DNA from 3 places in the Parendozoicomonas sp. 209JJ7-1 genome. Region 3 is predicted to be linked to each of the others. Evidence: predicted binding sites of a transcription regulator. Region 3 holds the regulator's gene; each other region holds the start of a gene.
The links. The regulator LexA, encoded in region 3, represses DNA repair genes until DNA is damaged. The targets are predictions, from matches to a motif close to TACTGTNTANNTANACAGTA.

Region 1: uvrD (DNA helicase II) is a predicted target of LexA. The motif match lies at 1,375-1,394, and genes of this name have one in related genera.
Region 2: ruvC (crossover junction endodeoxyribonuclease RuvC) is a predicted target of LexA. The motif match lies at 1,651-1,670, and genes of this name have one in related genera.

Annotation. Positions count from the first base shown of each region.
Region 1 is NZ_JBYVJU010000002.1:5,160-8,425, reverse strand. It holds gene ACY2RQ_RS02030 (putative bifunctional diguanylate cyclase/phosphodiesterase) at 1-1,251, opposite strand, end outside; gene uvrD (DNA helicase II) at 1,448-3,266, shown strand, end outside.
Region 2 is NZ_JBYVJU010000003.1:330,248-333,513, reverse strand. It holds gene ruvB (Holliday junction branch migration DNA helicase RuvB) at 1-408, opposite strand, end outside; gene ruvA (Holliday junction branch migration protein RuvA) at 427-1,035, opposite strand; gene ruvC (crossover junction endodeoxyribonuclease RuvC) at 1,090-1,614, opposite strand; gene ACY2RQ_RS04955 (hypothetical protein) at 1,843-3,266, opposite strand, start outside.
Region 3 is NZ_JBYVJU010000012.1:102,928-106,193, forward strand. It holds gene ACY2RQ_RS13200 (DUF6586 family protein) at 143-640, shown strand; gene ACY2RQ_RS13205 (SulA-like leucine-rich domain-containing protein) at 659-1,108, opposite strand; gene lexA (transcriptional repressor LexA) at 1,141-1,761, opposite strand; gene ACY2RQ_RS13215 (TetR/AcrR family transcriptional regulator) at 1,955-2,590, shown strand; gene ACY2RQ_RS13220 (L,D-transpeptidase family protein) at 2,601-3,074, shown strand; gene nagZ (beta-N-acetylhexosaminidase) at 3,115-3,266, shown strand, end outside.

The DNA.
Region 1 (3,266 bases), on a different contig from region 3:
GGCTTTGTCAAACACCGTCATGGCCAGCTGGGTTTCCTGTTGGTGCTGCATCTCCAGGCTGATGTCCCTGCGAGTGCCCAGCATTCTGGCAGCACGGCCTTCGCTGTTCCATTTTACTACCTGTCCTTTGTCTTCTACCCAGACCCAGTTGCCCAGAGCATGGCGAATCCGGTAACGGGTAAGATAGAACTCCTTTTTGCCATGGAAGTGGTCAATGATAGCCTGACGGACATAGCCGGCATCTTCCGGATGTATCAAATGTTCAAGTTGGCCTTTAAAGCCATCCAGCTGCTGAATATCGTATCCAAAAAGCTCCTGGAACCGGCTGTGGTAAATTTCATCGGAAGAGAGGTTCCAGTCCCAGAGTCCGAGTCGGCTGGCTTCCAGGGACTGGCTCAGGCGCTCTTCACTTTCCCGCAATGCCCTGCTGGTTTCTTCCCGCTGGACAATTTCGTTACTGAGTCGTTCATTGGTTCGTTTCAGCTCATGGGTGCGGACAGTAACAATGCGTTCCAGATTCTGCCGGGTTTTTTCAAGCTCAAGTCTGGCGTCGTCTGTGCGGCGGTTTTCTGTGGTCAGTTTCTGGCTGAGGGCATGGTTAAGAAACCGGCGACTCAGGGCTTTTGAAGAAACCCTGTGGGCATAAAAAACTGGGTAAACCATAAACAGCAGTAAAACCGGCCCTGTCGTTGCCCAGATTTTTATGTCCTGCTGTGGATGATTCCAGAGCCACCATGACAGGCCACAGGTCAGGGGCAGGGTAAAGGTAAAAAATGCGGGAGTATAGCTAGCATAAAGGATAGCGCAGGAGAACATGGTAATGGATACCGCTGTCAGGATAACCATCAGGTCCAGCGATGTTTCCAGGGGAACCAGAAGAATGATGCCGGCAGTCAGGGCACAGCTTCCGGCAAGGTTTGCCAGGTTAAACAACAACAGCCAAAAGGTTTGTCGTTCAGGTAGCTCCAGATAGCTGAAGGCGAATGTCCGGCTGATAAGTGAGTGCATAGCCCCGAGGTAGATACAACCACCAAGAAGAAACAATGCTTGGGGAAAAATATCGGGATACCAGAGCAGAGTATAGGATGCGAATACGCAGAGGCTAATGATAATAAACAGGCGCAGGGAACCACGGTGCAGCAATTTGAGCTGTTCTGCCCTTAACCGGGTTGTCAGCCAACTGTTATCAAAATGGCCCGTATTCTGGTCATCGGGGAACGATGTAGAGAATTGCTGTGCTGCTTCAGTCATTCGTATCCGGAAAAGTGCACTGGGTATTTGTTATCACCATGGGCATCCATACCCTTCTTGCTGTTTTCGTGCATCCGTACACTTATTAAGCCGAAACCTGCAGGTAATGGCAAGTTGAAACCACAGTGGATGAACAGACAGTGCTGTTTTCGTTACACTTGGGGTTCTCTTTCGCTTTGAGTGAATAACCGGATCTATGGACGTCACTGCAATCCTTGACTCTCTGAACGATGCCCAGCGTGAAGCTGTCACCATGCCTCCCTGTTCCGGGCTGGTGCTGGCCGGTGCCGGCAGTGGTAAAACCAGAGTACTGGTGCACCGTGTTGCCTGGCTTGTGCAGACGGAAGGGTTTTCTCCCTGGTCAATCATGGCGGTGACCTTCACCAATAAGGCGGCTGCGGAGATGCGTGGCCGTATTGAGCAGATGCTGGATATGCCTGTGCGGGGTATGTGGGTTGGTACTTTCCACGGTTTGGCCCACAGACTGTTGCGGGCGCACTGGCAGGAAGCCGGCCTGCCGGAAAATTTCCAGATTCTGGATTCCGATGATCAGCTGCGCATCGTAAAACGCATTATGAAAGCCATGGGGCTGGATGATAAAAAGTGGCCGCCCCGCCAGGCCCAGTATTATATCAATGCCAAAAAGGATGAAGGACTTCGTCCCCATCACTACGAGCCTGGTTTTGATCTGTACGAAAAAACCATGCATGGCATTTATGTCGTCTATGAAGAACAGTGCAAACAATTAGGCGTTGTAGATTTCGCGGAACTGCTGATGCGTTCCAATGAACTTTGGCTCACTAATGCTTCTCTGCGAGACCATTACCGTGACCGTTTCCGCTATGTGCTGGTGGACGAGTTCCAGGATACCAACTCCGTTCAGTACGCCTGGTTAAGAAACCTGGTGGGCGACAGAGACAACCTGATGGTGGTGGGTGATGACGACCAGTCTATCTACGGCTGGCGTGGCGCGAAGATTGAGAATATCCAAAAGTTCTCCACAGACTTTCCTAATTCCAGAACCATCAAGCTGGAACAGAATTACCGTTCAACCGGCAATATTCTGAAAGCGGCCAACACGTTAATTGGTAATAACCCCGGTCGTCTGGGCAAAGAGCTCTGGACCGAGGGTGTGGAAGGGGAGCCTATTCGGGTTTACGCCGGATTTAATGAAGTGGATGAAGCCCGGTTTATCGGTGACCGCATTCAGGATGGTGTAGAAAAAGGTCTGGCCCGCAGTGATATTACCATTCTTTACCGCTCCAATGCCCAGTCCCGTGTTCTGGAAGAAGCCATGCTTCGTTCCGGAGTTCCTTACCGCATTTATGGTGGCCAGCGCTTCTTCGAGCGGGCGGAAATTAAAAACGCCATGGCGTACCTGCGTCTGGCCAGTAATGCCGATGATGATACGTCCCTTGAGCGGGTTATTAATATTCCTCCACGGGGTATTGGTGAGAAAACCGTTCAATCCATTCGGGATGTTGCCCGTGGCGGGAATGTATCCATGTGGCGGGCAGCCCGGCAGATGGTGACCCAGAATCTGTTTACCGCCAGAGCGTCTAATGCGGTAGCGTCTTTCCTTGAGCTGGTGGATGGTTTGTCATCTTCTGGTGCTGACCTTCCTCTCCATGAGTTTGCGGATCACTGTATTCAGGTCAGCGGCCTTGTAGAGTTGTATCAAAAAGAGAAAGGTGAGAAAGGCCGGGCGCGGGTAGAAAACCTGGAAGAACTGGTGTCCGCCTGCCGGGAGTTTGATCCGGAAGATATGTTTGCGGAAGAAGAGCAGGAAATGCTCTCCCCTCTGGATGCGTTCCTGGCCCATGCTGCCTTGGAAGCCGGTGATACCCAAGCCGATCAGTTTGCCGACAGTGTTCAGATGATGACTCTGCACTCGGCCAAAGGTCTGGAATTCCCTCTGGTCTTTCTGGCCGGTATGGAAGAAGGTCTGTTCCCCCATAAAATGTCTATGGAAGACCCGGATGGCCTGGAAGAAGAGCGTCGTCTTTGCTACGTAG
Region 2 (3,266 bases), on a different contig from region 3:
ATCCAGCTGATAGTCTTCCATGGCCGGATACAGCACCTCTTCCACTACCGGGCTTAAGCGGTGAATCTCATCAATAAACAGAATATCGTGGGACTCAAGGTTGGTGAGCAAAGCGGCCAGATCGCCGGCTTTTTCCAGTACCGGGCCAGAAGTGGAACGCAGGTTCACCCCCATCTCATTGGCAAGAATATTGGCCAGGGTCGTTTTGCCCAGCCCCGGCGGACCAAAGATCAAGGTATGGTCCAAAGCGTCCTGGCGCAGCCTGGCCGCTTGGATAAATATCTCCATCTGCTCACGGACAACGGGCTGACCAATATAATCCTGGAGTTTTTCCGGACGTATGGCCCGATCTATGCGATCTTCCTGGGGAGCCTCAGCTGCCGATATCAGGCGGTCACTTTCAAACATATCTCTTCCCTGCTTCCTTTAAATCATCGCCTTAAGGGCCTGGCGAATCAGGTCATCCGTGCCCATACCATCTTCCTGCACACTGGAAATGGCCTTGCTGGCATCCTGGGGCCGATATCCCAGAGCCACCAGTGCACTGACCGCATCCTGTACAGGGTCGAGACGACTTGCGCCTGAAGGTTTAGCAACAGCCGCTTTTTCCAGTGAGGACAGGGCCGGTTGCCACTCATCCAGCCGGTCTTTCATTTCCACGATCAAACGTTCCGCTGTTTTCTTGCCCACACCGGGCAGGCGGGTCAACATGGAGGTATCCTGTTCATGGACACAGCGGGCAAACATATCCGCTTCCATGCCCGAAAGAATGGCCAGTGCCAGCTTGGGGCCAACGCCATTCACTCGAATCAGGGTGCGGAACAAGTGGCGCTCACTGCGGTCCGCAAAACCATATAAAAGCTGGGCATCATCCCGTACGACAAAATGCGTGTGAAGAGTCACTTCCTGCCCGCCCTCAGGAAGCCGGTGAAATGTCGTTAACGGCGCTTCCAGCTCATACCCCACACCTCCCACATCCAGCATCAGGACGGGAGGATTTTTCTCAACAAGCGTGCCGCGCAGTCGTCCGATCATAAAAGTCTTCCAGGAAAGTATCTGTCCCGCAGGCATCGGGCCTGCGTGAAATAATTATCTTACCCGCCCCCGGGCTATGCGCCGGGCGCCGGTTCCCGCCATACCAATCAGGCCCTGACGGGTATGGGCATGGCAGAGGGCAATGGCCAGAGCATCGGCCGCGTCGGCCTGGGGTTTGCGGTTCAGGCGCAGCATGGCAGTTACCATATGCTGCACCTGATGCTTGTCCGCCGAGCCGGTACCGACCACCGACTGCTTCACCTGCCGGGCGGAATACTCGCTCACCGGCAGCCCATGATTCATGGCCGCAACAATAGCCGCACCACGGGCCTGGCCAAGCTTCAGGGCAGAATCCGGATTACGGGCCATAAACACCTGCTCAATACCCACCATTTGCGGGCTCCAGGCTTCTATCACCTGATCAATGCCATCGTAAATCTGTTTAAGGCGGCCCGGCAATTCCCCCGGCGCGGTGCGTATACATCCGGAATCCACATATTCCACAGTCTGCCCGTTATGGTTAATTACACCATAACCAGTCACCCTGGAACCCGGATCAATACCAAGAATGATTGCCATAAACGTCCAATCGCTTACACCAAGAAAACAAAATCATACTGTTTATTTTTACAGGTAAATTATCCCCTGTGAAAGGTTTAATTTACAAACACACCCAGCCCTGTAACTAAAAACTACAGGTGAAAATAGCGGTTGGAATTAAGCTATGGCCATCACATATCACGAGGTTCCGTGGCCATGAAGGAGTGGCTGACGCCCCTGGCGCTGGTGACCGTTATCACGGTAGTATTATTTCTGGTCACTGTTGGAATCAATGTCTCCTGACAATTCCTGAAGACTTTCTTGAAGGTTAACCTGACTCTCCCTCCGCAACAGGGGAGTTCTTTCCAGGTTTACGGGCCTGGAATGATACACGGATTTCAGTCGCCTCCAGCATGGCAGATAATATTTTCCTGCCTTTGTCCGTGCCTGGGAACCAAAATTCCTGACAACATGTATAACCCCCAGAATTTCCGGTCCGCACTTCCAGGTATGCAGAAAAGCTGAAAGCGCTGCAAAACCGGGAAGCACTGTCTGGGCAAGACCGCTGACCTGCAGGCAGGGATCACTTTTCAGGTCAGTTCTGCCGGTACCAAACAGTGTTAATCCATAACACCCTGAAGACAATAACCCGACACAGAAAAACAGCTGATGCCAGCGCCGGCCTTTACGCCCAATATTCCGCCAGCCCTTTTGCCGCAGCCACTGTTCCGACTCCAGGACGTTATCGTAAGAGAGAAGCGCCGTAGCGACAGTTTCCGCCAGACCCACAATCTGCCCCGCCACCTGGAGAAAAGCATAAGCCCCTTTTACAAGCCCACAGAGCTTGTCAGGGGAAATATTTATCTGGGGAAGGTTTCCAGGATAATTAGGATTAATAATCCGGTTAACAACACCAGACAGATCACTCCAGGTAAAAGCAGCACTGATTACAAACAGAGCGCTATAAGAAACCGGCCGGAATATCAGGTGCCAGCCATGGCGGCGGTGATGGACTGCGTCATCATGCAGGGCTTTTACGGAAAAACGCTGGAATGTATTGCGCTTCCTCGCCTCTATTAACTCCCTGATAATATTTCGCACTTTACCGTTGCGGGAAGAGAACGGTACCCACTTCATCAACTTTTCCATACAACTGGTTTTCACCGGCTTAACAAGTCTTTCCGCCACCGTTTTTCCTACAGCCCTCCAGTCCGGCGCGCCGTTCCGCTCCCGGTAATCATCAATCTGGAATTCCTTCAGCAATTGCCCCTGCAGCCAGACAGTCCGATCGCACAACTGTTCCCGTTCAAAGTCACGGCCTGCAAGAAAATCACCAATACGCTCCATAAAGTTCCAGAAATAAAAATGACTGGAACACAGATTAATGCCAGCACAAATTATGGCAAACGGCACCGGAATACCCAGCATGGACAAGGCAGAAAAAGCGGCAACGCCATCGATCAGGGCAGGAAGGAATGCAAGGAACCCAAGGGCCAGCTGCTTTTTACTGAACACACCCTCGAACTGCATACGGTTAACCGTATAAGCCCCAAGAATATTGGTAATAGCAAAGGAGAAGAAGGTAACAAAAAACGCTCCCCCGAAGCTGCCCAGCCATCGGGTCAGGCCCGGCAGCCCCAGCCAACGGTTGGAGCCTGAAGCAAGCAGAAACAAAGAACCCAACCCGGCCC
Region 3 (3,266 bases):
ATCATTCTGTGATCGAGAAAACGGCTGTAGTGCTTTGATTCCGCAGCCGTTTTCTTTTGTATCTAATATTATTTCGACTCTTTGTTTTCCCTGGAAAGACCGTGTACCCTGTCTGCCGGCAGACAGTAGTAAGATTGACTCTATGTCAGAACAATACAGCCAGTACACCAATAGAAAATTGCTGATGGCCCGCACTCTGTGGCAAATGGTCGGGGATGCCCAGGAACCGGGAAGGGAAGGTTTGCGGCAGGGATTCCTGTTTCATATGTATGGGGCGCTTTGTGGGCTGGTGTCTGAAGTGCTGGAAAGCAGTCAGGTGAGGACTGATCGCCCGGTTTCCCTGGAGGAAGCGGAAGCTTTGCTGCGACAGAGAAGTTTGTTCTCCGGCGGAATTCAGCAGATCCGTAATCAGGCAGAGAGTGGCTGGCTTGCAGGGGTTCTGGAAGACTATCGTCAAACGTCACATTTTTCCGATCCCTCAGGAATAAGCGTGGAGCCGGTTCGACCCCAGTCGTCGAATATTATTGCTGTTTCAGTTGAAGGAATTGCTCAACCATCGTGCCGCGGTGAGGAGTTTCTCTGTTTGAAAGCACTGCAAGAGCTGGTGCAGGAGATTCGTGGCCAGCTTCAGGAGTGGTGAGCGATATTTATTTTTCTGTTATCCCTTGCGCTGACGGATAATAACGCCAGCGCTATTTCCCTGACTGGCAGCTTCTTCCAGATTATCCAGAGTTTCCGCAGTCATGGTCTTAACCCAGCTGACAACGGTATGGCTGTTGCCAGTAGACAGCACCCGTCTGCTCAGGGCCTGGCACTCTTCGTCATTGGGGGCTGACAACAGCAGCAGGTTGTTGATACTGACCCCTGTTGTCTTCAGCCATTGGCCGAAATCCCTGGCCTGGGCGGAGCTGCAGATCATGGTCAGCCAGCGCTGGTCTTCGCCACGACTGAGTTGTGTCAGCATGGGAGCCACCAGGGCTGACAGGGAGAAGCCCAGTGAAGGGAGAATCACCTCACTGATACGTTCTTCAGTAACAGCAGTGTACTCTCTGCTTTGTATTGTTTGACTCTCTTCGGTCCAGTCTAAAGCCAAGGGCTGGGTCTGCATGATGTTGTCCTTATGGCTGATTTAGGATTGGCTCAGTGGCGAATAACACCGACACTCAGGCCTTCTATTTCCAGGTGGTCGTGGTTGAGATCGACTTTGATAGGAGCGAACTCTTCGTTTTCCGCATGCAGCCAGACGATATTTTTTTTGCGTTCAAACCGTTTCACCGTTACTTCCTCATCCAGCCGGGCTACAACTATCTGACCATTGTGGACGTCTGTGGTTTTGTGGACGGCTAGCAGGTCACCATCCAGAATGCCGATATCCTTCATGCTCATACCTTTAACACGCAGCAGGTAGTCTGCCTTTGGGTTGAAAAAGTCTGGCGGGAGCTGGCAGTGGGTCTCAATATGTTCCAGGGCAAGAATAGGGGAGCCGGCTGCGACCTGGCCGATAATGGGAAGGCCATATGCCGGTTCAGGTTCTTCGGTTGTAGGAATACGAATACCCCGTGAGGTGCCGGGAATAATCTCAATGGCACCTTTCCTGGCGAGGGCCTTGAGGTGGTCTTCTGCGGCATTGGGCGAACGAAAGCCCAGCTGGCGTGCAATCTCTGCACGAGTAGGAGGAAAGCCTGTGTCATTTATATGAGACTTGATAAAAGCCAGAATCTCGGACTGTCTCGGGGTCAGCTTGATCGGTGTACTGGTCATGGGGCTATCCATACGAGAATGAATCTGTGTTTTTATACAGTAACTGTGATTATATACAGTTTGTTTTTGCCCGCAAGTATTCCGGTGACAACTTTTGCTCTATATAAGGAGGGACGAGAAAACTTGACAGGATGCATGCTTAAGCCAAACAATTGTTTAAAACAGGCGTTTCGGCCTGGAGTTTGGTGAGTCAATGGCACAGTCAGATACAGTAGAACGGATACTTGATGTGGCAGAATCCCTTTTTGCCGAGAAGGGGTTTTCTGAAACATCTCTAAGAACAATAACAAGCCGGGCAGGTGTCAATCTGGCTGCAGTCAATTACCACTTTGGTTCCAAGAAAGTTCTCATTCAAGCTGTTTTTACCCGTTTCCTCGACCCTTTTGCCGAGGGTCTGAAGAAATCTATTGATGAGTTGGAAGCTTCTGGCATGCAACCGGATGTTGAACAGCTGATTCGTATGCTTTTTGATGAAATTCTGCGGGTGAAGCCCCGTGGCGATAATGACCTGAAGGTTTTTATGCGCCTGCTCGCGCTGGCCTATGCTCAGACTCAGGGGCATTTGCGCCGTCATTTAAAAGAAGTCTATGGCCATATATTTTCCCGCTATTTTAAACTGATTATGCAGGCTGCGCCGGATTTGCCTATGTTTGAGTTGGGCTGGCGAATTAACTTTATGATGGGTTCGGTGATTTTCACTATGTCGGACTTTGATACTTTGAATGCTATCAGTGAAGCGGAATATGGCCAGACCATGAGTATTGAGAATGGCCTGCAGCGACTGTCCCGATTCCTGGTGTCCGGTATCAGTTCGGAGCTGACCACCTGAAGGGGATGTTGTGTCGATTATCGTTGATATCAGCAAACAGACACTGGTGCTGGATGCCGGAAGTACTGTACGGGAGTGGCCGGTATCAACGGCTCTTAAGGGAGCGGGGCAAAAAACAGGCAGCTATCAGACCCCCCTAGGACGACACAGTATTCGTGCTCGCATTGGCGAAGGATGCCCATCCAGGGCTGTTTTCCGTGGACGGCGTTTTACCGGCGAATGCTGGACACCTGAGCTGTATGAACAGTACCCCGCCCGTGACTGGATTCTTGGTCGTATTCTCTGGCTCAGTGGTCTGGAACCTGGATTTAACCGGCTGGGTGATGTGGATACGATGGGCCGTTATATCTATATTCACGGAACACCAGACTCTGAACCCTTAAGTGTTCCTCTCTCCCATGGTTGTATTCGCATGAATTGCGATGACCTTGTTGAGCTTTTCCCATTGACCTGCCACGGAATGATCGTCAACATTCTTCCCTGAGTTTGTTCCTTTTCTTCTGAAGGACAACAACGGAGTTGTTATGCCCGAGGTCACTGTATCACCCCAGGTACAGGGTTTTCTGATTATGGATATTGCCGGTACCCATATAACCCCTGACGAACAGAGCAGGCTCGTTCATCCTGCCGTTGCCGGGATCATTCTCTTTTCCCGAAACTTTAAAAGTTGTTCTCA